Regions from separate parts of the Rhizobium sp. R86522 genome, predicted to be linked through region 1. Evidence: predicted binding sites of a transcription regulator. Region 1 holds the regulator's gene; each other region holds the start of a gene.
The links. The regulator LexA, encoded in region 1, represses DNA repair genes until DNA is damaged. The targets are predictions, from matches to a motif close to TGTTCNNNNTGTGTTCNG.
Positions count from the first base shown of each region.

Region 2: the regulator LexA is predicted to act here: its motif matches at 5,267-5,284, upstream of recA (recombinase RecA).
Region 3: the regulator LexA is predicted to act here: its motif matches at 5,252-5,269, upstream of SJY08_RS13405 (glycosyl transferase).
Region 4: the regulator LexA is predicted to act here: its motif matches at 5,639-5,656, upstream of SJY08_RS05760 (ATP-dependent helicase).

Region 1 is NZ_JAXHBX010000001.1:1,662,072-1,669,671, reverse strand. Features, by position in the region: gene gltA (citrate synthase) at 1-434, opposite strand, end outside; gene SJY08_RS07905 (ComEC/Rec2 family competence protein) at 796-3,168, shown strand; gene lexA (transcriptional repressor LexA) at 3,162-3,878, opposite strand; gene SJY08_RS07895 (DUF1003 domain-containing protein) at 4,089-4,637, shown strand; gene SJY08_RS07890 (VOC family protein) at 4,658-5,551, shown strand; gene kdsA (3-deoxy-8-phosphooctulonate synthase) at 5,548-6,396, shown strand; gene eno (phosphopyruvate hydratase) at 6,611-7,600, shown strand, end outside.
Region 2 is NZ_JAXHBX010000001.1:1,353,687-1,361,286, reverse strand. Features, by position in the region: gene SJY08_RS06430 (diguanylate cyclase) at 1-1,104, opposite strand, end outside; gene alaS (alanine--tRNA ligase) at 1,242-3,899, opposite strand; gene recA (recombinase RecA) at 4,052-5,140, opposite strand; gene SJY08_RS06415 (carbohydrate kinase family protein) at 5,383-6,327, shown strand; gene SJY08_RS06410 (pseudouridine-5'-phosphate glycosidase) at 6,358-7,284, shown strand; gene cckA (cell cycle histidine kinase CckA) at 7,376-7,600, opposite strand, start outside.
Region 3 is NZ_JAXHBX010000001.1:2,731,598-2,739,197, forward strand. Features, by position in the region: gene SJY08_RS13380 (DUF2007 domain-containing protein) at 1-151, opposite strand, end outside; gene SJY08_RS13385 (polyprenyl synthetase family protein) at 277-1,293, shown strand; gene SJY08_RS13390 (tetratricopeptide repeat protein) at 1,414-3,225, shown strand; gene SJY08_RS13395 (4-(cytidine 5'-diphospho)-2-C-methyl-D-erythritol kinase) at 3,231-4,130, shown strand; gene moaB (molybdenum cofactor biosynthesis protein B) at 4,127-4,675, shown strand; gene SJY08_RS13405 (glycosyl transferase) at 4,676-5,197, opposite strand; gene SJY08_RS13410 (PA0069 family radical SAM protein) at 5,329-6,486, shown strand; gene SJY08_RS13415 (ribonuclease HII) at 6,628-7,305, shown strand; gene SJY08_RS13420 (F0F1 ATP synthase subunit B) at 7,479-7,600, opposite strand, start outside.
Region 4 is NZ_JAXHBX010000001.1:1,215,017-1,222,616, reverse strand. Features, by position in the region: gene SJY08_RS05775 (FAD-binding oxidoreductase) at 1-916, opposite strand, end outside; gene SJY08_RS05770 (efflux RND transporter permease subunit) at 1,034-4,183, opposite strand; gene SJY08_RS05765 (efflux RND transporter periplasmic adaptor subunit) at 4,180-5,391, opposite strand; gene SJY08_RS05760 (ATP-dependent helicase) at 5,699-7,600, shown strand, end outside.

The sequences.
Region 1 (7,600 bases):
AAGGCGGAGAGCGCGCCGACCGTACCGACCATGACCGCCATCGGATGGGCGTCACGGCGATACCCGGAGAAGAACTTGCTCATCTGCTCGTGCACCATGGTGTGGTGCGTCACGCGATAGTCGAAGTCCTTCTTCTGCGCAGCTGTCGGCAGTTCTCCGTAGAGCAGCAGGTAGCAGACCTCGAGGAAGTCGCCCTTTTCAGCAAGCTGTTCGATCGGGTAGCCGCGATGCAGCAGCGTGCCTTCGTCGCCATCGATATAGGTGATCTTGGATTCGCAGGATGCCGTGGACGTAAAGCCCGGATCGTAGGTAAACGTACCCGTGTGCTTGTAAAGGGCGCCGATGTCGATGACATCTGGGCCGATCGTGCCGGCCTTGACGCTCAGGTCGACCGTCTTGTCACCGAGTTTCAAAGAAGCGCTTTTGTCCGTCATGCTGATCCTCCGGAATTGGCGGGAAGGCGTCTTGAAAAAGCCGCCATCGGTTAAGCGTGTGATGTAGCTATATGATACCGAAGTTAATGCCAAGCTATCCAAAGGGCAAATTGTGCGTCGCGAAAACAGCAACAATCGAACCGAACGGTTCTAATCGTTTGAAGCCTGGATAGGCGGCGAAAACCCGATTCGTTGCACGCATTGATTGCTGACAGTTTTCGCTTATTCTGTCTGCAGATGGGGTAGATCCGGCCGGGTATGGCTGATGGGGGAAGTAGCGGAAATACAGGGGGAAGGGCACCTCCGGTCCGGTGGTATATCGGGCCGGCGAGACCTGCCTCGACCACTCGAAAAACGCGCAATGCCCGGTTTGACGACGATCGGCCGTGCTGTCGCCGCTCGCGCTGTTTTGCATCGCATTCTCAGGCAGGTTCGACAGTACGTCTCAGACGAAAGTCGGCACGGGCATTTTTTCCTCTTCGTGCCTGTCTGGCTCGGCGCGGGTGCTGCAATCTGGTTTTCCGTTGGGCAACCCCCGCCGGCCATCGTCCTCGGACTGCTCCTTGCTTGCCTGGCTTTTGCACTTTTGCGGGCGATGCGCGACACCGTGGCGCATGTGGTCCTGTGGAGTATGTGCCTGATCCTTCTCGGCATGCTGATGGCCGAATGGGAGACACGGCGAGCGTCCACCGTGATCCTCGATCAGCCGCTCGTCACCACGGTCACCGGGGTCGTCGAGCGACGGGAGCAGGGGGCGGGCGGTGAATGGCGTTACGTGTTACGCGTGATCCAGACCGCAGAGCCGAGCATTCGCCGGTCGCCGGGACGCGTGTCCCTCCTTGCCCGAAGCAAGCATGTGCCAGCTGCCATCGGCGAGCAATTGAGCGGCCGCGCCCGTCTGTCACCACCGTCAGGTCCGGCTTTGCCGGGATTGAACGACTTTAGCTTCCAAAGCTACTTCGCCGGCATCGGCGCTGTCGGCTTCTTCCTCGGTCCGCCCCAGGCCAAAACCTCCGCTTCATGGGAGGAAAAGGGTCTGTGGGCGCGCTTCGACGCGGCCCTGTTCTCGCTCCGGGATCGCATCTCAAACCGCATTCGCAGCATCCTGCCCGGAGATCCCGGCGCCTTCGCAGCTGCGATCATTACCGGCGAACGCCGATCGATGTCGGAAGAGGCGACGGAGGCGCTGCGCGTCTCGGGCCTCGCTCACATCACTGCGATCTCGGGCCTCAACATGGCGCTTGCCGCCGGCATCTTCTTTGTCGGATTGCGAGGGCTTCTGAGCCTAATGCCGACTTTTGCGCATCGCTTTCCGGTAAAGAAGATCGCGGCCGCCGGCGCGCTTCTGGCGACGACCGGCTATGTGCTCATTTCCGGCTACCAGGTCTCGGCGCTGCGGGCCTATCTGATGACGGCGGTCATGCTCGGCGCCGTCCTCTTCGACCGCCCGGCTGTCAGCCTCCACAATCTCGCGCTTGCGGCCACCGCGATCCTCGCGGTCCAGCCCTCGACCGTCATGGGGCCGAGCTTCCAGATGTCTTTCGCGGCGACTGCAGCCCTGATTGCCGGTTATGCCGGGTGGCGGGCGCGACCGCGCGCGATCCTGCCCAAAGCCCGCTCGCTTGCCATGCGGATTGTGGCGGGGTTTGCCATGTTCGTCGGTGGGACGCTGGCGACCTCCTTCATCGGCGGGGTCTCGACCGCCATCTTTGCCATCAGCCATTTCCACCGGCTGTCGACCCATGGACTGGAGGCAAACCTCGCCGCCATGCCGCTGATCTCGCTGGTCGTGATGCCGTCCGGCTTCATTGCCATGCTGCTCATGCCATTTGGCCTCGACGCGCCGTTCTTCTGGATCATGGGACAGGGCCTGGAAATGGTGCTCATTGTCGCTCACACCGTCTCCGGCTGGGGCGGCGGCTACGTCTTCCCGCGTCTGCCGGCATGGTTCATGCCCGGCGCAATCGCCGGCATGCTCTTGCTGATGCTACTCAGAACCCCGATCAGGCATGTCGGCACGGCTCTCATCGTCGCAACGCTCGCTGCTGCCTTCCTTGCTCCACGACCCCCGGGTGGCGAACTGATGATCAGCGAGGACGCTCGGTTGGTCGCGATTCGGGTCGCAAATGACGACACGTCCATCATTGCAATCAACCGAGCCCGCCCGCCTGCCTTCATCTTCGATCAATGGCGACCCGTGCTCGGCATCGATGAACCAAGGCGCCCGGTGATGCTCGAGACCGCCCCCCTGCCGCCAGCGCCAGAATGGCGTAATGGCCAAACCCTGTCGGAGGAGCAGCGCAAACTCGCAGAGGCTGTATTTTATAGCCTACTCAAGGCCGCCGGGAGAGAACAGTTCACCTGCGTAAAGCAGGCCTGTGCCATCAGACTGGAGAACGGCAACACGCTGCTGACGCTGGAACGCCCGGACCTCATCGGCGCAGCCTGCGACCGCGCTGATATCGTGGTTCTGTCGGCGCGCACGCGCGTCAAAACCTGCCGCTCTGGCGCGCTCCTGATTTCCGAGGCGAGCCAGCGCGCAACCGGCTCCCTCGAGGTCGCGGGCCTAGCCGCCACCTCACAAGCCATGACGGTCAGGTCAGCGCTCGACGGACCCTCAAGACCTTGGACTGCGCACCGACTTTACGACTGGCGCAGCGGCCTTTCCGATAACACGCATGAATTTGCGGGTCCGACTAGGAACGTCCGACCGAGGCCGAAGCCCGATCAGTGATAGCGGCGAATGAGGCCCACCAGCTTGCCCTGGATCTTGACGCGATCCGGCGGGAAGATACGGGTTTCGTAAGCCGGATTGGCGGCCTCCAGCGCAATCGATGCGCCGCGGCGGCGGAAGCGTTTGAGTGTCGCCTCCTCGTCGTCGACGAGCGCCACGATGATGTCACCGGGATTGGCGTTCGAGGCATTGCGGATGATAACCGTATCGCCGTCAAGAATACCGGCCTCAATCATCGAATCGCCCTTGACCTCAAGCGCGTAGTGATCGCCCGCGCCGATCATCTCCGCCGGTACCGTGATGTCGTGAGTGTTGTTCTGAATGGCTGAAATCGGCACACCGGCTGCGATTCGGCCCATGACCGGAACCGAGACGGACGAGCCGTTGTCTTCGACGGGCGGCTTTGTCAGTGCTGGCGCCGGCGGCGTCTTGCCGAGACTGCCCTCGATCACGCTCGGCGCAAAGCCGCGGCGCGGCTGGATGCTTGGCGAATAGGCTTCCGGAAGCTTGATGACCTCCAGTGCACGAGCCCGGTTCGGCAAGCGTCGGATGAAGCCGCGTTCCTCGAGCGCAGTGATCAGGCGATGGATCCCGGATTTCGATGCGAGGTCCAGCGCATCCTTCATCTCGTCGAAGGACGGCGGGACACCCGATTCCTTCATCCGTTCATGGATGAAGAGAAGCAGTTCCTGTTGCTTGCGCGTCAGCATATGCGGTGCCCCCGAGGTGAAACAAATACAGAACAGACACTATATGTTCCAGTTGTGTTCCGCAAGGGGATAAATTTTTGTGAAGAGCCAGTGATAAAATGCGATAGCCGCGGACAAAGGTCTTGAAACTGTCGGATTTTGGCGTGTTGCAGAGGAGAGTGCAGATCCGCCCCCCACACATCAGGCAAACCGCCCTCAAGGATGCTGTAAATGCTGAAGGATATCGAGAAGCTCGTTCTGGGAAAGTCGTCATCCGATCTTTCGTCAGCAGAGCAGAAGGTGCTGAAGCGGGCGCGCGAGCGACGCACGGTGTCGACCAATGCCGGCGAGGACTTTCTGGCTCATGCCACGTTCGGCCAGCGGGTCGCTGATGGCATCGCACGGGTCGGTGGTTCCTGGGGTTTCATCATCGGCTTCATGCTGTTTTTGGTCGCCTGGGTCATCCTCAACACGGTGATTCTGGCAACAGGTGCGCTCGATCCTTATCCGTTCATCTTCCTGAACCTGCTCTTGTCGATGCTCGCCGCCATCCAGGCACCGATCATCATGATGAGCCAGAACCGCCAGACCGAGCGGGATCGCTTCATGGCGGCGAAAGACTACGAGATCAATCTCAAGGCAGAGATCGAGGTATTGGCCTTGCACCACAAGATCGACGAGGAGGTGGTGAAAGAGCTGCGCGAGGCGCGCCAGGAGATTAATGCGCTGCGCCAGGCGATCGAGACCCTTTCAAGCCAGGCGCACAATTCTCAAGACTGAAGAATTAATCGAGAGCAAACATGTCCAATCCCATTTCCTCAGCCCGCGCCATCGATCATCTCGTCCTGCCGGTCTTCGAGCTCGAAACCGCCCGCGACAGGCTCGGGCGTCTCGGCTTTACCGTTGCGGCGGATGCCCGCCACCCGTTCGGCACAGAGAATGCCTGTGTGTTCTTCGCTGACGACACCTATCTGGAACCGCTGGCGGTCGGCAGCCGAGAGGACTGTCTGGAAGCGGCGCGCATGGGCAATGTCTTTGTCGCTCGCGATCAGGCCTTTCGCTTTCGACGAGGCGAGGGCCTCTCCGGCATTGTCGTGAAGACGCAGGACGCGTTGGCTGACGATTCGCAGTATCGCCAAGACGGCATGAGTGCCGGCCCTGTGCTTGATTTCGCACGCCAGTTTCGTTTTCCGGATGGGCGGACCGCGGAGGGTTCGTTCCGCCTCGCCTTTGCCGCAGACCTGCGCGCGCCTGATTTCTTCGCCTTCGCCTGTCAGCGCATCAATCCTCTCCCGACCGATCGGGGGGCCCTGCTCGTACATGCCAATGGCGCAGCAGGGATTCGAAGCGTGGTGCTGGTCGAAGAGAACCCGAGCGACTTCCAATATCTGCTGGAAATGGTCCTCGACCAGCGCGATGTCACGGCCCATTCCTTCGGCCTCTCCATCCAGGCCGCCCATACGTCCGTCGATGTCCTGACACCGGAGGGTTTCCGGCTTCACTTCGGACAGGACGTGGCGGTCTCGGAACGGGGGCTCGTCGGGGCAGCCGTGGTTTTCGCGGTTGATGATCTCGGCGTGACAGAAGCCTGCCTCGCTGCTAAGGGCGTCACCTATCAAAAAACGGGCGCACGCCTCGTCGTCGCGCCGGAGAAGGGGCAGGGTGTTACCTTTGCCTTCGAGGAGTTGAAATGAGCGTGTCCCCCAATTCGGAAGTCGTCGTTGGCGAAGGCGCGGCCAAGGCCGTCTTCTCCCAGAAGGGCCGTTTTGCCTTGATCGCTGGTCCCTGCCAGATGGAAAGCCGCGACCATGCCTTCATGATCGCCGGCCAGCTCGTCGAGCTCTGCCGCGAACTCGGACTCGGCCTTGTCTACAAGTCATCCTTCGACAAGGCGAACCGCACCTCGCTGTCTGCTGAGCGCGGCATTGGCCTGGAAACGGCAATGGAAGTCTTCGCCGACATCAAGAAGGAATTCGGCGTTCCGGTTCTCACCGACATCCACACGGAAGAGCAATGCACCGCCGTTGCCCCGACCGTTGATATCCTGCAGATCCCGGCCTTCCTCTGCCGCCAGACAGACCTGCTGGTGGCTGCGGCGAAGACCGGTCGGGCGATCAACGTCAAGAAGGGCCAGTTCCTGGCGCCCTGGGACATGAAGAATGTCCTGAACAAGATCACCGGTTCCGGCAATCCGAACGTCCTGCTCTGCGAGCGTGGTGCCTCCTTCGGCTACAACACGCTGGTCTCCGACATGCGCTCGCTGCCGATCATGGCGGCCATGGGCGCACCTGTCGTGTTCGACGCCACCCATTCGGTCCAGCAGCCGGGCGGGCAGGGTGGGTCCTCTGGTGGCCAGCGGGAATTCGTCGAAACGCTGGCTCGTGCAGCTGTTGCCGTCGGTGTCGGTGGTCTCTTCATCGAGACTCATCAGGATCCGGACAACGCACCGTCAGATGGCCCGAACATGGTCAAGATCACGGACATGCGTCGTCTGCTCGAAAAACTCATCGCCTTCGACGACATCGCCAAGGCATCCTGATCGTCCTATCGCGGCGCTTCAATCGGTTGAACCGGAAGCGCCGGAGGTCATCGCCGTTTAAATCGATTAGATTTCGTTCGTTTCGGCTCTGATCCGTCATTGTATTTTCCCGATCATCGGATAAGAGAGGATGACTCAACGGGCGGGTCCGCTGGCTTCTGGCTTGCGATCGGCCTACCGAGCCTTGTCCAATTTCCGTCTACAGGGAGCGAACATGACCGCCATCACCGACATCATCGGCCGCGAGATCCTCGACAGCCGTGGCAACCCGACCGTCGAGGTCGACGTCTATCTCGAAGATGGCAGCATGGGCCGCGCTGCGGTTCCCTCGGGCGCATCGACCGGCGCGCATGAAGCCGTCGAGCTGCGTGACGGTGGTTCGCGCTATCTCGGCAAGGGCGTCGAAAAGGCGGTCGAAGCGGTCAACGGTGAGATCTATGATGCGATCGGCGGTCACGATGCCGAGAACCAGATCCAGATCGACAACCTGATGATCCAGCTCGATGGCACGCCGAACAAGGCGCGCCTCGGCGCCAATGCCATCCTCGGCGTCTCGCTCGCCGTCGCCAAGGCTGCAGCCCAGTCCTCTGGCCTGCCGCTCTACCGTTACGTCGGCGGCCCGAACGCCCATGTCCTGCCGGTTCCGATGATGAACATCATCAATGGCGGCGCGCATGCTGACAACCCGATCGACTTCCAGGAATTCATGATCGTTCCTGTCGGTGCCGACAGCATCCGCGACGCCGTTCGCATGGGTTCGGAAGTCTTCCACACGCTGAAGAAGCAGCTCGCGGCCGACGGCCACAACACGAATGTCGGTGATGAAGGCGGTTTTGCGCCGGGTCTCGCCTCCGCGCCTGCCGCCCTCGACTTTATCATGAAGTCGATCGAGAAGGCCGGCTATCGTCCGGGCGAAGACATGCACATCGCGCTCGACTGTGCCTCGACCGAATTCTTCAAGGACGGCAAGTATGTGCTGGAAGGTGAAGGACGCACGCTTGAGCCGGAAGCCATGGCCGAATACCTCGCCGAGCTTGCCGCCAAGTACCCGATCTTCTCGATCGAAGACGGTATGGCTGAAGACGACTGGGACGGCTGGAAGGCGCTCACCGACAAGGTCGGCAAGAAGATCCAGCTCGTCGGCGACGATCTCTTCGTCACCAATTCGGCCCGCCTGCGCGACGGCATCAAGATGGGCGTGGCC
Region 2 (7,600 bases), 310 kb from region 1:
GGCGCGCGCCAGGGCACGGGGGAAATCGAGAGGCCCGGAGGGTAGCGACGCCGCACCGATGCTGACGGTTATCGTCGGTAGCAGAACCTCATGGTGGACGATCATGCTGCTGACATGGATACGCAGAACATCCAAGAGATCCGGCTGACGCAGCACGACACTGGCCGGCAGATAGACACCGAATTCTTCGCCACCCAGACGCCCGACGATGCCAGCCTCGGGAACCTCACGTGTTAAGAGGCGGCCGAGTTGCATCAGAACCGTATCGCCTGCGGCGTGGCCGTAAGTATCGTTGACCTGCTTGAAATGATCCGCATCAACAACTGCGAGCACCGCACCTGGCGCTGAACCGCCCATATCGGCACGCGCCCGGGTGATGGCGTCGATAAACGCCCGTCTGTTGCGCAAGAGGGTCAGAGCATCGGTTTCGGAGGCGATCTTGTATCGGCGTGTGGCCCGTTCATGCACCATGGCAAAGATAGCCAATGCGGCAACCAGCCCCTGGAGGAAGAAGCCGAATGTCATGGCGCCATACCAGAATGGCGCATGCCCGGCGACGAGCTGCACCGGCTCGACGAACTGCATCGGGATACGGATGAGATAGGCGGCCCCATGCGTTCCAAAGGCGATGAGCGCGAGCATGCGAGCGGGAAGAGGTTCGCGACGCTGCCCCCGAAACAGGACCGGCATGATCAGGAACGAATAGCCCGAATAGAGGACGGAGGCGACGAAAATGCGGACGCCCAAGTCTGCGACAAATGTCGGCACGGCAAAAAGCGACAGCCAGACGATACCGCCCGCCGCCGCAACCAAACCAGCTCCCTTTCTGGTTTCGCCCTCGAAGGCAAGGCAGCCGAGCCAGATCAGGCCAAGACTGAAAATCCCAAGCCCATTGCCGAGACCAAGCGCGATGAACGGCGGGGCCAGGTCGCGAAGGCTGACCAGAATCATGCCGAGCGCACCGGCCGAGAAACCCAGCGCCCAGAAACCCAGGGCTCGGTTGTCCCGCTCATGGGTCCAGAGCAGGGTCAGAAAGCCCGACACCATGATCAGCGTTCCCGCCAGGCAAACGGTAAGCGTCGGAATGTGGAAAACTTGGGCCAAGTCGCGAACCTCAAAGAGGACTGTGACTTAGCACGCAAGGCTGAAGGAAATTGAAAAGTAATTGGTAAATCCCGATAATCTCAAACGAAAAAGGCCGGGCAAAGCCCGGCCTCGATCATCCCGTAAATGCAATCAGATCAGGCAAGTGCTGCCTCCACTGCAGCAATCGCTGCCTCGGCCTCAGCACCATCCGGACCACCGGCCTGGGCCATATCGGGACGTCCGCCGCCGCCCTTGCCGCCGAGCGCGGCAGAGGCCACGCGCACCAGATCGACGGCGCTGAAACGGTCGGTCAGGTCAGGCGTGACGGAGACCACAGCGCTCGCCTTGCCATCTTCGGCAACTGCGATCAGGACGACGACAGCGGTCGCGAGATCGGCCTTCGCCTCATCAGCCATGCCCTTCAGATCCTTGGCGTCGATGCCAGCCAGGATGCGGCCGATGAAATTGATGCCGTTCACCTGCTTCGGTGCCTCGGCACCGCCCGATGCGCCGCCACCCATGGCGAGCTTGCGCTTGGCATCCGCAAGCTCCTTCTCGAGCTTGCGGCGCTCGTCGACGAGGGCCTCGACACGGGCGACGACGTCAGTCGGCTGAACCTTGAGCGTCGAAGCGAGCGTCTTCACGCGCTCGTCCTGCTCGGCGAGATAGGCGCGCGCCGCCTCACCCGTCAGCGCTTCGATGCGGCGCACACCGGCACCCACGGCGCTTTCTCCGACCAGACGAACCAGCCCGATATCGCCGGTCGCCGACACATGCGTGCCGCCGCAAAGTTCGGTTGAGTAGGACTTGCCGGCCTTCTCGCCACGCAGCGCCGTTCCCATCGATACGACGCGAACCTCGTCGCCATACTTTTCACCGAACAGCGCCATGGCGCCCTCGGCAATCGCATCGTCAACCGCCATCAGGCGGGTGGTGACCGGTGCATTCTGGATGATGATCTCGTTTGCCATCTCCTCGACCACCTTCAGCTCGTCGGCCGAGATCGGCTTCGGATGCGAGATGTCGAAACGCAGGCGCTCGGGTGCAACGAGCGAACCCTTCTGGGCGACATGCGTGCCGAGCACCTCGCGCAGTGCCTCATGCAGAAGATGGGTAGCGGAATGGTTCGAGCGCAGCCGCGAGCGACGGGCATGATCGACGTTCAGCTGAACCGCGCCACCGGCCTTGACCACGCCGTTCTGGACGGTCGCGACATGCACGAAGACGCCCTCGCCCTTCTTCTGGGTGTCGCTAACGGCAAGCGAAAAGCCTTCGCCAACGATCTCGCCGGTATCGCCCATCTGGCCACCGGACTCCCCGTAGAACGGCGTCTGATTGACGACGATCTGCACCTCGTCACCGGCACTCGCCTGCTCGATGACCTTGCCATCCTTGACGACGGCCAGGACCTGGCCTTCGGCGGTCTCCGAGCTGTAACCCAAGAATTCGGTTGCGCCGAACTTTTCCTTGAGCTCGAACCAGACGGTCTCCTGGGCCTTGTCACCGGAGCCCGCCCAGCTGGCACGGGCTTCGGCCCTCTGGCGCTGCATGGCATCGTTGAAGCCGGTGAGGTCAACGCCGATACCCCGGCCGCGCAGCGCGTCCTGGGTCAGGTCGAGCGGGAAGCCATAGGTGTCGTAGAGCTTGAAGGCGGTCTCGCCGTCGAGGCTGTCGCCCTTGTCGAGGGTAGCCGTCGCATCGGACAGCAGCGTCAGGCCGCGCTCCAGGGTCTTGCGGAAGCGGGTTTCCTCGAGCTTGAGCGTCTCGGAGATTAACGCCTCGGCGCGCACCAGTTCCGGATAGGCGCGGCCCATCTGCTGAACGAGGACCGGCAGCAGCTTGTAGATGACCGGATCTTTCGCGCCGAGCAGCTGCGCGTGACGCATCGCACGGCGCATGATGCGGCGAAGCACGTAGCCACGACCTTCATTTGAAGGAAGCACGCCGTCAGCGATCAGGAAGGCGGACGAGCGCAAGTGGTCGGCGATGACGCGGTGGCTCGCGCGACGCTCGCCTTCGGCCTTCACACCGGTGAGATCAACGGAGGCGTCGATCAATGCGCGGAACAGGTCGATGTCGTAGTTGTCGTGTTTGCCCTGCAGGAGGGCCGCAACGCGCTCGAGACCCATGCCGGTGTCGATCGACGGCCGCGGCAGGTCGATACGCTCTTCCTTCGTCACCTGCTCATACTGCATGAAGACGAGGTTCCAGATTTCGATGAACCGGTCGCCGTCTTCTTCCGGCGAGCCCGGAGGGCCGCCCCAGATGTGGTCGCCATGATCGTAGAAGATTTCCGAGCATGGACCGCAGGGGCCGGTATCACCCATCGCCCAGAAATTGTCGCTGGTCGGGATGCGGATGATCTTGTCGTCCGAGAGGCCGGCAATCTTCTTCCAGAGGCCATGGGCCTCATCATCCGTATGGTAGACGGTGACCAGCAGGCGGTTGCGGTCGATGCCGAATTCCTTGGTGATCAGGTTCCAGGCAAGCTCGATGGCACGTTCCTTGAAGTAGTCACCGAAGGAGAAATTGCCGAGCATTTCGAAGAAGGTGTGGTGGCGCGCGGTATAGCCGACATTGTCCAGGTCGTTGTGCTTGCCGCCGGCGCGAACACATTTCTGCGCGGTCGCAGCTGTCGAGTAGGGGCGCTGCTCAAGACCCGTGAAGACGTTCTTGAACTGCACCATGCCGGCATTGGTGAACATCAGCGTCGGGTCGTTGCGCGGCACCAGCGGGCTGGAGGAAACGACCTCGTGACCGTTCGTCTTGAAGTAATCGAGAAAAGTCGACCGGATGTCGTTTACACCGCTCATGTCACGCCCTTCATTCAGGCCGGGAAGCCGGCCAATTTGCAAAATCAATGGCTTTTATCGCCCGGCTTCATCCCTGTCCAGCAGCCGAAACGAAAACCGGCCGCGTCTCGAAGGAAACGCGGCCGACACGATAGTCGAAAATGGAGGGCAGTTTACGCGTCGTCGGCAACATCACCGTCGTTGGCGTCGGGCCCGCCGTTCTGAAGGAATTTCTCCGCGATCAGTCCGGCATTCTGGCGCAGCGCCATCTCGATTTCCTGGGACACCGCAGGATTGTCGCGCAGGAAGAGCTTGGCGTTCTCACGCCCCTGGCCGAGACGCTGGCTGTTATAGGAGAACCAGGCCCCCGATTTCTCGACAATGCCCGCCTTGACGCCGAGATCGACGAGCTCACCGGTCTTGGAGACGCCTTCGCCATACATGATGTCGAATTCGACCTGTTTGAAGGGCGGCGCCATCTTGTTCTTGACGACCTTGACGCGGGTCTGGTTGCCGACGACCTCTTCGCGATCCTTGACAGCACCGATACGGCGAATGTCGAGACGCACGGAGGCGTAGAACTTCAGCGCGTTACCGCCGGTCGTCGTTTCCGGCGAGCCGAACATGACGCCGATCTTCATGCGGATCTGGTTGATGAAGATGACCATCGTCTTCGACTTGGAGATCGAGGCCGTCAGCTTGCGCAGCGCCTGGCTCATCAGGCGAGCCTGCATGCCCGGCAGGCTGTCGCCCATTTCGCCTTCGATTTCCGCACGCGGCGTCAGCGCAGCAACCGAGTCGACCACGAGCACGTCGATCGCGCCTGAGCGCACCAGCGTATCGGTGATTTCAAGTGCCTGCTCGCCGGTGTCCGGCTGCGAAATCAGGAGGTTCTGCAGATCGACGCCGAGCTTGCGGGCATAGATAGGATCAAGCGCATGTTCGGCATCGACGAAGGCGCAGATGCCGCCCTTCTTCTGCGCTTCGGCGATAGTCTGCAGCGCAAGCGTCGTCTTACCCGAGCTTTCAGGCCCGTAAATTTCAATGATGCGCCCCTTCGGCAGGCCGCCAATGCCGAGCGCGATATCGAGGCTGAGCGACCCCGTCGAGACCGTCTCGACTTCGACCACGCTCTCGTTCGCGCCGAGTTTCATGATCGAGCCCTTGCCGAACGACCGTTCGATCTGCGAGAGCGCCGCTTCCAATGCCTTGCTTTTATCCACCGATTTGTCCTCTACAAGCCGCAAAGAATTCTGTGCCATTTGATCCACCTTTAGGTTATTGAGGCCGCATAGGCAATGAAGCCGCCGATGGGGAATATGTACTCTTTTTGTTCTCATTTTGCAAGAGCAAGCCAAGCGGTTGAATCTCAATCGTTTTCGAGAGCGTGTTCGAATGATGTTCCGCGCGCCTGCACGAGTCCGCGCGTGGCGGGCGTAGCTGCTAAGTCAACGCGGCCGGGTAGCGGTTCGATTCGTGTTTCGACGATGCTGGAGGCATGCCCATGACGATCGAAATCCTGGCGATCGGCGGCGCCCATATCGACCGACGCGGCCGCATTTTTGCAGAGACGAAGCCGGGCGCCAGCAATCCCGGCCAATGGTTCGAGGAGGTGGGCGGCGGCGTGTTCAACGCGGCCTGCAATCTCTCCCGCTTGGGCCGTTCGGTCCGCCTGATTGCGCCACGCGGCGGCGATGCGGCAGGCCAGATGGTGGCGGATGCAGCCGAACGCGCCGGTCTCGACGACCAGCCCGTGATGTTCCTCGATCGCGCGACCCCGAGCTACACGGCCATCCTTGAGCGCGACGGCAATCTGGTCATCGCCCTTGCCGACATGGCACTGTATGACGCCTTTTCAGCGCGGCGGATGCGGGCGCGGTCGCTGCGCGACAGCCTGACCGAGGCAGATCATGTTCTGGCCGACGCCAACCTGCCGGCAGACACATTGACTGTACTGGCGGCGACCTGCCATGCGGCCGGCAAGGGGCTGTCGGCCATCGCGATTTCACCTGCCAAGGTGGTGAAATTCGCGCGCGCCCTGCCCTTGCTCACCCATCTTTTCATGAATGGTGCTGAGGCTGAAGCGATTGCCGGTCAGCGCCCCGAGCGGCCGGAGGACTGGCCGGACCTGTTGCGCGCCAAGGGCTTGCGCGGTGGCAGCGTCACAAGCGGCAGCGGCCTAACCGTCGTCTTCGATGAGAGCAGCGTCGCCGTGATAGAGCCGAAGCCGCTCGAGCAGATCGCCGACGTCACCGGGGCCGGCGATGCCTTCGCCGCCGGTTTCCTGCATGCCCGCCTGTCCGGCGCGAAACTGGACGAAGCGCTCCGCCATGGCACGGCAAGTGCCGCGATCACGCTCGCCTGTCCCAATGCCACCGATGAAAATCTCTCCCCGGAAAAGCTTGCACGTCAGATGGCTCTTGTCGCGCCGGCCCGTTTCCTGTCATGAGACCCTGAATTTCTAACGGAAGATCCCCCCATGACCCGTTCCATCTCGCCCCTTCTGCCCATCACCTATTCGAGCGAAGTCAGCGCCGCCAAGCAGCGCGGCGCGCCGATCGTCGCACTTGAATCGACGATCATCACCCATGGCATGCCCTATCCGGGCAATCTGCAGATGGCCCGCAGCGTCGAAGACATCGTGCGCCAGCAGGGCGCCGTGCCCGCGACCATTGCCGTCATCAAGGGCGTGCTGCATATCGGCCTGGAACCGGCAGAGCTCGAGGCGCTGGCGCAGATGGAGCATGTGATGAAGCTCTCGCGCGCCGATCTCGCCTTTGCGATCGCCGAGCGGCGCAACGGTGCGACGACCGTTGCAGCAACGATGATCGCCGCCTACCGCGCCGGTATCCATGTCTTTGCAACCGGCGGCATTGGCGGCGTGCACCGTGGCGCCGAAGAAAGCTTCGACATCTCCGCCGACCTCGAAGAACTGGCGCGCACGGCAGTGATCGTCGTTTCGGCCGGCCCGAAGGCGATCCTCGACATTCCGAAGACCTTGGAAGTTCTGGAAACGCGCGGCGTGCCCGTCGTCACCTATGACAGCGAAGACTTCCCCGCCTTCTGGTCGCGCAGCTCGGGCCTGAAGAGCCTGCTCAACCTGCAGAGCCCGGCCGCGATCGCCAATTTCCAGAAGATGCGCGACCAGCTCGGCATCGATGGCGGCATGCTGATCGCCAATCCGGTTCCGGAAGGCGACGAGATCCCGCGCGAGGAGATGGAAATCTACATCAGCCGGGCGCTTGCCAATGCCGAACGCGACGAGATCGCCGGCAAGGCAGTGACACCATACCTGCTCGACAACATCTTCCACCTGACCGGCGGTCGCTCGCTGAAGACCAATATTGCGCTGGTCGAGAACAATGCCCGCCTGGCAGCCGAGATCGCCGTCGCCATGAACGGCTGACAGCCACACATCACGTGACAAGAAAAGAACCCGCCGGAGCGATCCGGCGGGTTCTTTGTTTCAAGCACACTCCATAACTCTACAAACGCCCTCAGCCTTCGCCATCCAGCATTTCACGCACGGCGACGGCCAGCTGCTTGAGCGAGAAGGGCTTCGGCAGGAAGCCGAACTTGGCGTCGGCCGGCAGATTGCGGGCAAAGGCGTCCTCGGCATAACCCGACACGAAGATGAACTTCAGATCCGGATATTTCTTGCGCAGCTCGGTGAGCAGGGTGGGGCCGTCCATCTCGGGCATGACGACGTCGGAGACGACGAT
Region 3 (7,600 bases), 1.1 Mb from region 1:
CGACCAACAGGCGGCGCTGCAGCATGCCGAGCGAACCCTCGAGGATGCTCATGGACTGGTCTGCGATCATCGAAGCGATCCCGGCGTCGCGCATCAGGCTTTCGGCAAAGGAGAGCAGGACGACGTCGTTGCTGCGAATGATCTCATGCATCGATTTCAGAACTCACTGTTAACAGCTAAACCGGCTTTCAGGCCCAGACCGAGGCAATTCGCCCCTTGCCGTGGCCTTCCGGGCTTTTTATGGTCGGCGACCAAACTGAACAGGAGTCCGGTGCGTTGGGCGTAGTCATACCGCTTGAGGAAAGCAAAAACAAACAGGCATCCGTCAAGCCTCTGGTGGACCTGACCAAAAGCGGCATGGAGCGCGTCAATCAGCTGATCCTGTCGAAGGCAGGCTCTGACGTTCAGATGATCCCGGAGGTGGCAAACCACCTGATCTCATCGGGCGGCAAGCGACTACGCCCGATGCTCACGCTCGCGACAGCCGCCATGTTCGGCTACGAGGGCGACCATCACATCAAGCTCGCGACCTCCGTTGAGTTCATGCACACGGCGACGCTGCTGCATGACGACGTGGTGGACGAGAGCGATCTTCGCCGTGGCAAAAACACAGCCCGCACCATCTGGGGCAACCAGGCGAGCGTGCTGGTCGGCGACTTCCTGCTCGGTCAGGCATTTCGCATGATGGTTGAAGTTGGCTCGCTCGAGGCGCTCGACGTGCTCTCGACCGCGGCCTGCGTGATCGCCGAGGGTGAGGTGCTGCAGCTCTCCGTCGCCAAGAACATGGAGACGACGGAAGACGATTATCTCGCTGTCATCCGCGCCAAGACGGCAGCGCTGTTTGCGGCTGCCGCCGAAGTCGGCCCGATTGTCGCCGGCACTGACAAGGCGACCCGCAGCGCCATGAAATCCTATGGCATGAATCTCGGCCTTGCCTTCCAGCTGGTCGACGACGTGCTCGACTACGGCGGCAAGGCTGCCGAGACCGGCAAGAATGTCGGAGATGATTTCCGCGAGGGCAAGATTACCCTGCCGGTCATCCTCTCCTATCGCCGTGGCACGGCTGCCGAGCGGGAATTCTGGAAGGAATCGATCGAAGGCGGGCTGAACGATGATGTGCGGCTCGAAAGGGCGCTCGGCCTGATCGGCAAGTATGGCGCGCTCACCGACACGATCCAGCGGGCACAGCATTACGGCACCATCGCACGCGATGCACTGGCGCCGCTGCCCGAGACGCCGTGGAAGAGCGCCCTCAACGACGTGATCGACTTCTGCATCTCCCGCGTGAATTGACGCAGATCCCGTGATTGCCTTGCGGGGCTGCTTCAAAAAAGCCATTCTATTCGTGAATCATCGCCAATTGCCCGCGCGCGGGCGACCTGCGCTTGCTCTCGGTTCTTGAAAGGCTCGTCCATGCGGCAAAGCTTTGCCCTTCGCACTCTCGCCGGCACCGCGCTCGCGCTGCTGCTCAGCGTCTCGCAGGCGCCGCTGGCGCTTGCTGCTGCCACTGCCCAGTCCACAGAGGCCGAGAGCTTCGATATCGGTAGCGTCGAATCCTTTGCGGGCGCCTTCCTGGCAGCCCGGACTGCGGAAACGGATCGCGATTATCCGAGCGCGGTGAAGTTCTACAAGAAGGCCCTGGAATTCACGCCGAACGAGCTGGAGCTTCAGCAGCGTCTGATGATCGCGCTCATCATGAACGGTGAGTTCGACGAGGGCGCGGATCTCGCCAAGGTTCTGGAAAACGATCCGGCCGTGGAGCGCGTCACCTCCGTAGCCCTCGGCTTTCGAGCCATGCGAGACGGCGACTATGCGCAAGCCCTCAAGCATTTCAAATATCAGGGGCCGAACGATCTCGACCGGCTGATGAACCAGCTGCTGATCGCCTGGACCAAGGTCGGCGAGGGCAAGGGCGAGGAAGCCCTGAAGCTCGTGCAGGATCTCGATGGTCCGAGCTGGTACGGCATTTTCCGCAACTACAATGCCGGCGTGATGGCCGCCATGATCGGCGACGTCGATGCCGCGCGCAGCGCGCTGACCGACACGGTCACCGATCGCAATGGCGGTGCGACGGCGCCCGATACCTTTGCCCGTTCGGTGATCGCGCTTGCGACACTTGAGGCGCAGGCCGGCAACAAGCAGAAGGCACTCGATGCTCTCGCGGCCGGCGACGAACTGATCACCAACTTCGCCCCCTTCAAGGCGCTCCGCACCGAGATCGAATCCGGCAGCCAGCCGAAACCGGTTGTCACAACGGCGGCGCAGGGGGCGGCCGGTGTTCTCTTCTCGATCGGTGGCGCGCTGAACCGTGAAGGCGCCGAAGACACTGTCATGCTGTATCTCCAGCTTTCCCATGCGCTGGACAAGGATGCCGCCGACACGCTGATCCTGCTCGGCGGGATCGCCGAGAATGCGAAGCAGCCGGAAAAGGCGATCGCGTTTTACCGGCAGGTACCCGAGACCTCGCCGATGCGGCGCATTTCCGAGCTCCAGCTCGGCCTGACGCTCGCCGAAACCGGAAAAGTTCAGGAAGCGCGCGAACATCTGCTCGCCCTCATCGCCTCCGATCCGCAGGATATCAGAAGCTACCTCGCCTATGGCAGCGTGCTGTCCGATGCCAAGGATTATGCGGCCATGGCGGAGAATTACGACAAGGCGATCGAGATCATCGGTCCGAACCCGGCGCGGAACCACTGGTCGGTCTTCTTCCAGCGTGGCATCGCCTATGAGCGGCTGAAGAAGTGGGACACGGCGGAGCCAAACTTCCACAAGGCGCTGGAGCTCAACCCCGATCAGCCGCAGGTGCTGAATTATCTCGGCTATTCCTGGGTCGACATGAACCGCAATCTCCAGGAAGGTCTGGAGATGATCAAGAAGGCGGTCGAGCTTCGGCCGGACGACGGCTACATCGTCGATTCGCTCGGCTGGGCCTATTATCGACTTGGTCGCTTCGAAGAGGCGGTGGTCGAACTGGAACGCGCCGTCGAGCTGCGTGCCGGTGACCCAACGATCAACGACCATCTGGGCGATGCCTACTGGCGCGTCGGGCGCAAGCTGGAAGCCAAGTATCAGTGGAAGCGCGCACTCGCATCCGAACCGGAAGAGGTCGAAGTTCCGAAGATCCAGGCAAAGATCGACAAGGGCCTTCCGGCGATCGAGTTTGATGCCGCCAAGGCCGAGACCAAACCGGTCGAAGAGCCCAAGAAAGACGACAAGAAGACCTGAGCCGAATGAAAGACATTGCAGAGCGCCGGCCGGAGCGGATCGTCGAGACGGCTCCGGCCAAGATCAACTTTGCTTTGCACGTCACAGGTCGGCGGGACGACGGCTATCATCTTCTCGACAGTCTCGTGACCTTTGCCGAGGACGGCGACGAACTCGCCTTTGAGACGGCAAACACAGACAGTTTCCGTATCGTCGGGCGCTTCGGGGCTGCGCTTTCAGGCGATGACAATCTGGTTCTGAAGGCGCGCGATCTGCTTCGGGCCGCCCTCGATGAATGCGGCCAGCCACATGGCGCTGTTTCCATTCTTCTCGACAAGAGCCTGCCGATCGCGTCGGGGATCGGCGGTGGTTCGGCGGATGCCGCAGCGACATTGCGCGGTCTCCTCAGGCTCTGGAAGGCGGAGCTGCCGGCGGAGACGTTGCAGCAGATCGCAGTGCAGCTCGGCGCCGATGTGCCGATGTGCCTTGCCTCGACGCCGCTGCGCGCGCGCGGGATAGGCGAGGCAATCGAGACAGTTGCCATGCCCTCCGTACCGCTGGTGCTGGTCAATCCGCTGAAGCCCGTTTCCACGCCGGAGATCTTTCGCAGCCTTCAGCGCCGCGACAATGATCCGATCGGCGAGATGGACCAATCTTCCAGTCTCTCTGCGTGGATGCAGTCGCTCTCCGCCCTGCGCAACGACCTGCAGCCGCCGGCAGAAGCGCTGGTGCCCGAGATTGCCGAGGCCTGCGATCTGCTGCGGCAGAGCCTGGCAGGTTTTGTGCGCATGTCTGGCTCTGGCGCCACCTGTTTCGGGCTCTACGAGACCGAGGCTGCGGCGATGAAGGCGGCCTTGGCGCTTTCGGCCTATCGGCCGAACTGGTATGTGCTCCTCACACGTACTGTTCAGGGAGAGAGCCGATGAGCCGCATCGACGAAAGCCGCCCCTTCATTCCCGTTGGCATTGCGGTGCTCACCGTTTCCGACACCCGCAGCCTTTCCGACGACAAATCCGGGGACACGCTGGTCGCGCGCATCGAAGAGGCTGGTCACCGGCTTGTTGCCCGGGCGATCGTCAAGGACGACAAGACGGCGATCCGGGACCAGGTCGAGACCTGGACGAAGACGCCCGAGATCGATGTCGTCATCACCACCGGTGGCACGGGCTTTACCGGGCGGGATGTCACGCCCGAGGCCTTGGAGCCGCTGTTCGAAAAGCGCATGGACGGCTTTTCCGAAGTCTTCCACCGCATTTCCTATGACAAGATCGGCACTTCGACGATCCAGTCCCGCGCGACGGGTGGCGTTGCCAACGCCACCTTCATCTTCGTGCTGCCGGGTTCGCCCGGCGCCTGCAAGGATGCCTGGGACGGTATCATCAAGCCGCAGCTCGACTATCGCCACATGCCCTGCAATTTCGTTGAAATCATGCCCAGGCTCGACGAGCATCTGAAGCGCAGCCAAGGCTGACTAGCGGCGCGCCTCGCGGGCGACCCAGGACGGAATGATCTCGGAGGCGAGACGGCGCGGCTTGTGCCCGCGCGCCAGCTGAAGCAGTTCCCTGCCCTCCCCAGCCAGCCCCTGTGCCTGCCGCTTCGGGATCAGGAGGCCATTCTCGAGCAGCGGCGTCGAGCGGGTCAGCCGCCGGTAGAAGGGCTGCCGGTAAAGCCGCGATTCGGAGAAACGGGCGGGCGCCTTATTGAGCGCGACATATTCCGCAACCTCGTCCACCCAGCCCTGGCCGAGCCGCGCACCGGGTTCGATGAGCAGCAGCCATTCGCCCCGCGCCGTCGCCAGCACGTCCTTCATGTCCCATTGCTGATAAAAGCGGCATCCGGCAGCATCGGCAACCAAGGACGAACCATCGGTCGAGCCGTGGTCAAGCACGATGACATCGCTGACCAGACCCTCGACAGCGCCGGCCACCAGCACGGACAAGGTCTGTGCGAGCTCGGGTTCCTGGTCGTGGCATTCCATGATCACTGTCAGCATTGCCTATATCTATCGCATTGCACAAAGTTTTGCCACAGACAGTTTTCCGAAGTTTGTTCTTGCATTGTTCTCTTTTTGCCGCTAGGAATAAAGTCATTGAGCGAGGCTTGAACGCCCGCGAGGAGCCAAACATGACCGAGCTGTCTCTTGTGAGCCAGGCTGCCTTTCAGCCCGGCAATACGGCAGATATTGCCGATGCGCTGATGAACGCGTCCAGCATGCGGATCGAGATCGATCGGCGGCGCGGACGTGCGGCCGGGATCAATCCGGCCGGCCGGTTCGAGAACCAGGAGCACGTCGCCTTCGATGACGGCTGGCATACGCTCGAGGACATGCCGCCCTTCAGGACCGAAGTTCAGGTCGAGAAGCCGCGCACGGTCATCACCCGCAACGATTCACCCGACATTCCCTTCGACCGTTCGATCAATCCCTATCGCGGCTGCGAGCATGGCTGCATCTACTGCTTCGCCCGACCGACGCATAGCTATATGGGCCTGTCGGCAGGCCTCGACTTCGAGGCGAAGCTGTTTGCCAAGCCGGATGCGCCGCGCCTGCTGGAACGGGAGCTGTCGAAGCCGGGCTACAAGGTGAAACCGATCGCGATCGGCACCAATACCGATCCCTACCAGCCGATCGAGCGCGAATGGCGCATCATGCGCCAGATCCTCGAGGTGCTGGACAAGGCGAACCATCCGGTTGTGATCGTGACGAAGTCCGCGCTCATCCTGCGCGATATCGACATCCTGACGTCGATGGCAGAGCGCGGGCTGGTGAAAGTCGGCATCTCGGTGACGACGCTGGATCGCAAGCTGGCACGGACGATGGAGCCCCGTGCCTCGACACCGGCCAAACGGCTGGAGGCGATCAAGACACTTTCAGAGGCCGGCATTCCTGTGGCCGTTATGATGGCGCCAGTCATTCCCGCTCTCAACGATCACGAGATCGAACGCATTCTCGACAGCGGCAGGGCCGCAGGGGCGACTGAGGCGAGTTATGTGCTGTTGCGCCTGCCGCTCGAAGTGAGCCCGCTGTTTCGCGACTGGCTGCTGCAGAACTATCCGGACCGCTATCGTCACGTGATGTCACTGGTTCGCTCGATGCGCGACGGCAAGGATTATGATGCCGAATTCGGCAAGCGGATGAAAGGGGCCGGTCCCTATGCCTGGCAGATCAGCCGTCGCTTCGAGATGGCGACCAAGCGGCTCGGCCTGATGCGCCGCAGCCTGCATCTCAGGGAAGACCTGTTCATCTCGCCCGATAGCGACGGAGTGCAGCTGTCGCTGCTCTGACTTGGGTTTGTTTTCGTATTCCGGTGCTGTTGTCCGCCGCCTCGCACCGGATGTAGTCCCTGGTAAGCCGCCCCTTTCGCCATGATCGCGATTGGGACCGGGGACTTGCAGGAGGTCGGGTGCGCGTGCGATTTCTGCCGCATGAAACGACGCACGCCACCCGATTCTCCTGGCCTCTTTCCAGACTTGCCCCTCGTCCCGGATTTCTCACTTGAGAGCCGCGCCAAGCGCCAGGGCCTTTGGCCGGTGGCCGGGACCGACGAAGCAGGACGCGGGCCTCTGGCAGGCCCGGTGGTCGCCGCAGCCGTGATCCTCGATCCGAAGCGGATCCCCGACGGGCTGAACGACTCCAAGAAGCTTTCCGCCGTCCAGCGTGAGGTCCTCTATGAACATATCCTGGCCGAAGCGACCGTTTCGATTGCGTCCTCCTCGCCCAAGCGCATCGATTTCATCGACATCCGCAAGGCGAGCCTCGATGCCATGCGCCGGGCCGTGGCCGGCCTCGATCAGGAGGCCCGGCATGTGCTCGCCGACGGTCGCGACGTGCCGATCGGTCTTTTGTGCTCGGGTGAAGCGGTGGTCAAGGGCGATGCGCGTTCTGTCTCGATCGCTGCCGCCTCGATCGTCGCCAAAGTGATGCGGGACCGGATGATGGTGAGAGCTGGCCTCGTCTATCCTGATTACGGCTTTGAGGTCCATGCGGGCTACGGCACGGACCGCCACCGCGGCGCGATCGTGACCCACGGCCCCTGCCCCTTGCACCGGATGAGTTTCCGACCGCTGAAGATCACCGCCACGCCAGCGGACGCAGACCTCTAGCCCTCATATCTGCGCGCACCTGCAACCGTAACCGGGAATGCACGCCACAGAGCACTGACGACCATGCGTCGCGCTTCATCCATCTCGACAGGCTACACATCGAAAAAGAAAACGCCCCGACCGGAGACCGGTCGGGGCGTCACAATCAGCAACTTGTCAGCGGTCGGCCGAACTCAGTTCAGGCGCGACTTCACTTCACCGACGGAGGCCTTGAACAGCGACTGCTGCACGGCTTCGTCGGACTTCTTGGCCAGGACCTTCTCGGCAGCTGCAATCGCAAGGTCGACGGCTGCAG
Region 4 (7,600 bases), 450 kb from region 1:
TCTCGCCGAACTGTTCTGCCTGGAGCGCCACGGTCTCTTCCGTGCCATGGAACTCGACGAACAAGGTCGGACGCTCGGCATAGGAAAGCTTCGAATAAGCGTTGCAGGCGCGGATCTGCATCTCGTCCAGGAGTTCGATGCGCGCCACGGGGATGCCCATCTGGATCGTCATGATCACGGCATTGCATGCGTCTTCGAGCGTCGGGAAAGCCACGACACCGCCGCTGATCTTCGCCGGAATGCCTTGGAGCCTGAGCGTAACCGAGGTGATCACCCCGAGCGTGCCTTCCGAACCGACGAACAGCCGGGTCAGATCATAGCCGGCCGACGACTTGCGGGCCCGCTGCGCGGTGCGGATCTCCTCACCATCGGCCGTCACCACCGTCAGCGCCAGCACATTGTCCTTCATCGTGCCATAACGCACCGCATTGGTACCGGATGCACGCGTTGCAGCCATGCCGCCGAGCGACGCATTCGCGCCCGGATCGATGGGGAAGAAGAGACCGGTGTCGCGCAGATAGGTGTTGAGATCCTCACGCGTCACGCCCGGCTCGACCGTGCAGTCCAGATCTTCGGCATTGACCGCGATGATCCGGTTCATGCGGCTGAAATCGATCGATATGCCGCCGCAAGGTGCGTTCACCTGCCCCTCCAGAGAGGAGCCCGTGCCGAAGGGCACGACCGGCACGCGATGCGTGGCGCAGATCCGCACGACCTCTCGAACATCCTCGCTGCTTTCGGCGAAGACGACCCCATCCGGTCGTTGTGACGGCAGATAGGTGGTGGTGTGGCTGTGCTGGTCGCGAAACGACTGACCTGTCTGGAAGCGCTCCCCGAAACGCTGCTTGAGGAGCGGCAAGGCCAGAGCGATGCCTTCTTCATTGCGTTTGCCGTCGATCACATCCTTGCGGGCCATCCGCGACCTCCCGAATAATAGCCTTGGGACGCACCGGGAAATTGGTGCGTCCCTGCTATGGGATAGGGCTCGGAGATTGTCCAGTCGTCAGACAGCCGCACAGGCAAGCTATTCCTGTTACTCGGCCGCAACCCTCGGCGGCGCGCCGCGATCATTGGCGATCTTCAGCGTGGCATCCTCGAGTTCCGTCTTCAGGCGCGCCTCTTCCTGGGCATGCGGCTTGGAGAAGCGGGCAAGCAGGAGATAGGCGACCGGCGTGATGTAGAGCGTCACGAGGGTCGCAAAGCCGAGACCGCCGACGATCACCCAACCGAGCGCGATGCGCGCCTCCGCACCGGCGCCCTGCGCCAGCACCAGCGGCACGCCACCGAGCACGGTTGCGATCATCGTCATCATCACGGGACGAAGACGGATGGTGCAGGCCGTTTCGATCGCCTCGCGAACGGATAGCCCCCTGTCACGCAACTGGTTGGCAAATTCGACGATCAGGATGCCGTTTTTCGCCATGACGCCAACGAGTAGCACAAGGCCGATCTGACTATAGACGTTCAGCGTCGAGCCAGTGACAACAAGCGCAAAGACGGCACAGGCAAGCCCGAGCGGCACCGTCGCCATGATGATCAGCGAAGACACAACGCTTTCGAACTGCGCGGCGAGCACCAGGAAAATGATCGCGATCGCGAAGCCGAAGGTCAGCGCCATGCCATAGCTGTTCTCCTCCAGCGTCGCCGCTTCGGACAGCGGGATCAGGCGCGAGCCTGGCGGCAGCAATGGCTGCGCAATCTGTGTCACCATCTCGACAGCATCTCCGAGCGCAACGCCGTCGCCAAGGCCTGCCGAGAAGGACACCGAGGCGAGCTGCTGATCTCGGTTCAGCGTCGGCGAGACGGCATTTTCCTCGAGCGAGGCAATAGTCGACATCGGTACGACGCGGCCGTCGGATGTAGTGAGGAAGATGTTTTCCAGATCCGTCGGGTCATTGATCGGCTGCGTGCTCGACACAAGGCGAACCGGGATCGAATTACCATCGACAAAGACATCGGTGACCGAACGTCCCTCGAGCAGCGCCTGCAACGACGTGCCGATGGCGCCGATATCTATGCCGAGATCGGAGGCCCGTTCGCGGTCGATCGTCACCGAGATCTGTGCCTGGGTCGGCTCATTGTCGAGACGCGGTGTCTGGAATTCCGGACGGTCACGCAATTGCTCGACGATCTGCAGTGCCGATGCCGTCAGCGTTTCATGGTTCGAACCAACGACCGCCATCTGCAGGCCGCTGCCGGCACCACGGATTCTGAGGCTGTTGGTCTGGAACACATTGCCACGCAGCGCGGGCACCAGAGCGGCGGCGGCGTTGACGTCCTGAACGATCTGGTTCTGACTGCGTTCACGCTCCGACCAGGGTGCCAGCGTCATCACCATGAAGGCGCTGTTGGATGAGCCCTGACCGGAGATCGAGAATATGCTGACAATCTCCCCGCTGTCACGGAGCGGCTTCAGGTTCTCCTCCATCCGCTGCACCTGATCACGCGTATAGGCAAGGCTCGACCCCTGCGGGGTGGAAAGCCGCATCAGCACAACCGAGCGGTCTTCGCGGGGCGTGATCTCGCTCTGGATTGACGTAAACGCGAGATAGGCGGCGCCGGAGAACACCGCAGCAACGACGCAGACGATCAACGGATTTGAAAGGCAGGCCCGAAGCGTTCGGCCATAGAAGCCGGCAAAGCGCTTGCCGAACGCACCGAGCAATCCCCGGTCGTCATCGGCTTCCCGTTTGAGCATGCGCGATGCCATCATCGGACACAAGGTAAGCGCCGTCACCGACGAGAGCAGAACCGCAAAGGCCAGCACGAAGCCGAATTCGCGGAAGAGACCACCGAGCTGGCCCGGCAGGAAGGACAAAGGCACGAAGACTGCGGCGAGTGTGGCCGTGGTCGCAAGGACCGCAAAGAAAACTTCCTGTGTTCCGAGCACTGCAGCCGCGCGCGGCCCCATGCCCTCAGCCCGGCGGCGGACGATGTTTTCGAGAACGACGATCGCGTCGTCCACGACGAGGCCGGTCGCGAGAACGATTGCGAGCAGTGTGAGAATGTTGATCGAGAAGCCGACCATATAGATCGCAGCCAGCGTGCCGATCAGAGCGACGGGCATGGTGAGCGCCGGGATCAACGTCGCGCGCCAGTCGCGCAGGAACAGAAAGAGGACCACAAGCACGATTACGGCGGAGAGCCCGAGCGCGATCTCAACCTCGTGCAGAGCGCCCTGAATGAAGACCGCATCGTCGCTGGTGACGATAACCCGCGTACCCTCCGGCAGGGCGCTCGCCATGCCCTCGACGGCACCATGGACGCCGGCGGAGATGTTCAGCGTGTTGGACTGCGCCTGACGGATAATGCCGAGACCGACACCCTGCACACCATTGGAACGCAGCGAGGTCGAACCATCGTCAGGCCCAAGCGTCACTGTCGCCACGTCGCGCAAGCGCACGCGCTCACCGATCAAGACATTTTCGAAATCGTCGACCGTGGCGAGGCTGGCGGTCGCCCGCACAACAATGTCCTGCGTCTGTGATTCGAGCGAACCGGCGGGAACGTCGAGCGAGGAATTCTGCAATGCGGATGCAAGGCTGGCCACACTCAAGCCACGGCTGGCGAGTGCCGCCTGATTGACGTCAATGCGGAAAACCTTTTCCTGATCACCATAGATCTGGACGTCGGCGACGCCCTCGACGGCGGCCAGCCGGTCCGAGATCTCGTTGTCCACCAGCAGCGTCAGGTCTTCCATCGAGAGCGTGGTGGAGGTCACGGCAAGCCGCATGATCGGCTGCGAATCAGCGTCCGCCTTGACGATGCGCGGTTCGTCCGTGTCGTCGGGCAACTGGTTGCGCACCCGACCGAGCGCATCGCGCACGTCGTTTGCGGCGACTGCCAAGTCGACATTGTCGCTGAACTCCAGCGTCGTACGGCTCTCGCCGAACTGGGAGCGCGACGACATGGATTTGAGGCCGCTGACCCGGGCGACTGCGCCCTCGATGATGCGCGTCACCTCCTGGTCCATGGTCTGCGCGGAAGCACCATCATAGTCCGTGCTGACCGTGATGACAGGCTGGTCGACGTCAGGCAATTCGCGGATTTCGATGCCGGCAAGGGCAGCCAGACCTGCAACGACAAGCAGTGTATTCAGCACCGCCGCCAGAACCGGGCGGCGCACGAAAAGGGCGGTAAAGCTGCGCCCGGACTGTTCGGAACCGTTCTCACTCGCGCTCATCGAACAGCAACCTCCTCGGCATCGGCGCGGGTTTCGCCGGCAATTTCGACGGTCCCACCCTCACGCACACGCTGGAGCCCTTCGACGGCGACCACGTCGCCTTCCTTGAGCGGTGCTTCGACGAGGATTTGGTCAGAATTGCGCTGCACGATCGTCACGCGCGTCTTCACGGACTTGTTGTCGACAATTTGCCAGACGAAGGAGCCCTCACCGTCCCATTGCACCGCGAGCGGGTTTACGGCCGCATAGCTGTCACCGGGAAACCGCATCGCAACAGCAAACGACATGCCGGCGCGCAGCACATCGTCGGGATTGTCGATCTTGGCGCGAATGCGGATCGTGCGGCTCGCCTGATCCACGCGGCTATCGACCGCTTCGACCGTGCCTTGGAAAACCTGGCCTGGACGCGAGACGGACTTGGCTTCGACCGGCATACCCGGCCGCACGGCCGCGACGAAACGTTCGGGAGCCCAGAAATCGACCAGCAGCTGGCTGCGATTATCGAGAGAGACGATGGCTGTCGTATTCGTGACATTGTCGCCGACACTGACGCCAACGATACCGATCACACCATCGATCGGCGCCACGATGTCGCGGCGCTTCAGATTGAGTTCGGCCGTGGTCAATTGCAGCTGCGCCTGTTCTTCGGCAATTTGCGCGTCGAGCACGTCGAGCCGCGAGAAGCTCTGGAGATTGCGGTAGGATTCGGCCTTCTCCTTCGCACTGCGAAGCGCAACGGCCGCCTGATCGCGCAGGATGACCTGCTCCTCACGATCGAGCCGGGCGATGAGGTCACCCTTGCTGACCTTCTGGCCGGAAGACACGAGGATCTGGTCGAGGGTTCCGGACGCCTGCGGCATGACAGTCACCGCCTCGATCGCCTCCCCATCGCCGATTGCACTCAGGCGGTCGTTGACGACACCCATGGCGACTGGCTGCGTGGCCACGAGAATGGCCTGATTGCCGCCGCCACGGCGGTTTCCCTGGCCCTGCCCCTGTCCACCGGACTGCGCCTGCTGCCCGCCCTGCCCCTGGCCCCGCTGTCCCTGCCCTTCACCTTCTGCCGTGCCCGACACGAGCGCCACGGCCGAAGCGGGCACCCCCATTGAAACGAGCGCCTGCCCCGCTCCGGGTGAAAAATAGACGAGGGAACAGAGACCGACGAAAAGAACGGCGAAACTGATGGCGAGTTGCTTCCAAACCGGCATGCAAGGCTCCAAAATGTAAAACGGAATGTCAGCGGTTAAGTATCGGGCGCAAACAGTCAGTGGCAATGCCAGAACGTCAAGCTTACTGATTTGTAATCTCGCGTCTTTTCACGCCGCCGTGATCCCGCAACCCCTGCATGCCGGGCGAAACCGTCCGGACGAGAGCTTAGCACATCCCACAGCCTAAAGCCTAAAGCCTAAAGCCTAAAGCCTAAAGCCTGCCGAAATCCGTGAGCAACACGGCGCAAGGAATAAAACCAGAACGCCGTCACTGGCCTTTCCGACCCGAATCACTACATTGAGCCGCATGAGTAACGGTTTCGACGACATTCCCTTCTTCGACGAAGAACCCGCACCGCGCAAGCCTGCCGCGTCCCCTGCCCCCACTTCTGGCGCTCCTGCTGCCGGTGGGCTTGGCATTGCGGCCCGCGCTATGGCTGCCCGTGATCAAGCTCGTGCGCCCGATTATCTCTCCGGCCTGAACCCGGAACAGCGTGAAGCCGTCGAAACCGTCGATGGTCCGGTACTCGTGCTCGCAGGCGCCGGCACCGGCAAGACCCGCGTGCTCACCACCCGCATTGCCCATATCCTGGCAACCGGCAAGGCCTTCCCGAGCCAGATCCTGGCGGTGACCTTCACCAACAAGGCTGCCCGCGAGATGAAGGAGCGTATCGGCCATCTTGTCGGCGGCGCCGTCGAAGGCATGCCCTGGCTCGGCACCTTCCACTCGATCGGCGTCAAGCTCTTGCGCCGCCACGCTGAACTGGTTGACCTACGCTCCGACTTCACCATCCTGGATACCGATGATGTCGTGCGTCTGATCAAGCAGATCATCCAGGCTGAAGGTTTGGACGACAAGCGTTGGCCGGCCAAGCAATTTGCCCAGATGATCGACGGCTGGAAGAACAAGGGTCTCGACCCAAGCCAGATTCCCGAGGGCGACGCCCGCGCCTTCGCCAACGGCAAGGGCCGCGAGCTCTATATCGCCTATCAGAACCGTCTGAAGACCCTGAATGCCTGCGATTTCGGCGACCTGCTCCTGCATCCGATCCGCATGTTCAAGGCGAACCCTGATGTCCTGAAGGAATACCACCAGCGCTTCAAATACGTGCTGGTCGACGAGTATCAGGACACCAACACCGCCCAGTATATGTGGCTCAGGTTGCTCGCCCAGCGGCCGCCGGGCGTGCCGCAGAACGTCTGCTGCGTCGGTGATGACGACCAGTCGATCTATGGCTGGCGCGGCGCCGAAGTCGACAACATCCTCCGCTTCGAGAAGGATTTCCCCGGCGCCAAGGTCATCAAGCTCGAGCGAAACTACCGTTCGACCGAGCATATCCTCGGTGCCGCCGGTTTTCTGATCGCGCACAATGAGGGCCGCCTCGGCAAGACCCTCTTTACTGACCGCGTCGATCCCAACGACGACAAGGTCGTCGTCCATGCCGCCTGGGATTCTGAAGAGGAAGCCCGCGCCGTCGGTGAAGAGATCGAACAGCTGCAGCGTAACCAGCACCCGCTGAACAACATGGCGATCCTGGTCCGCGCCTCCTTCCAGATGCGCGAATTCGAAGATCGCTTCGTCACGCTGGGTCTCAACTACCGCGTCATCGGCGGCCCGCGCTTTTACGAGCGCCTCGAAATCCGCGACGCGATGGCTTATTTTCGGCTTGTCTGCCAGCCGGCCGACGACCTCGCCTTCGAGCGCATCGTCAATACGCCGAAGCGCGGTCTCGGCGACACCACGGTCCGCAATCTGCACGACTATGCCCGCGCCCGCGACATCCCGATGCTCGCGGCAGCGGCCGACATCATCGAAACCGACGAGCTGAAGCCAAAGGCCCGCAAGGCGCTCTTCGACGTCGTCACCGATTTCCGCCGCTGGCAGACCCTGCTCGAAAACACGCCGCATACCGAACTTGCCGAGCAGATCCTCGACGAGAGCGGCTATACGGCCATGTGGCAGAACGACAAGTCGGCGGAAGCGCCGGGACGTCTGGAAAACCTGAAGGAACTCATCCGCTCGATGGAAGCCTTCGAGAGCCTGCGCGGCTTCCTCGAACATGTTTCGCTGGTCATGGATGCCGAGACCAACGAGAACCTCGACGCCGTGTCGATCATGACGCTGCATTCGGCCAAGGGCCTGGAATTCGAGACCGTCTTCTTGCCCGGCTGGGAAGAAGGCTTGTTTCCCCATCAGCGCGCCCTCGAC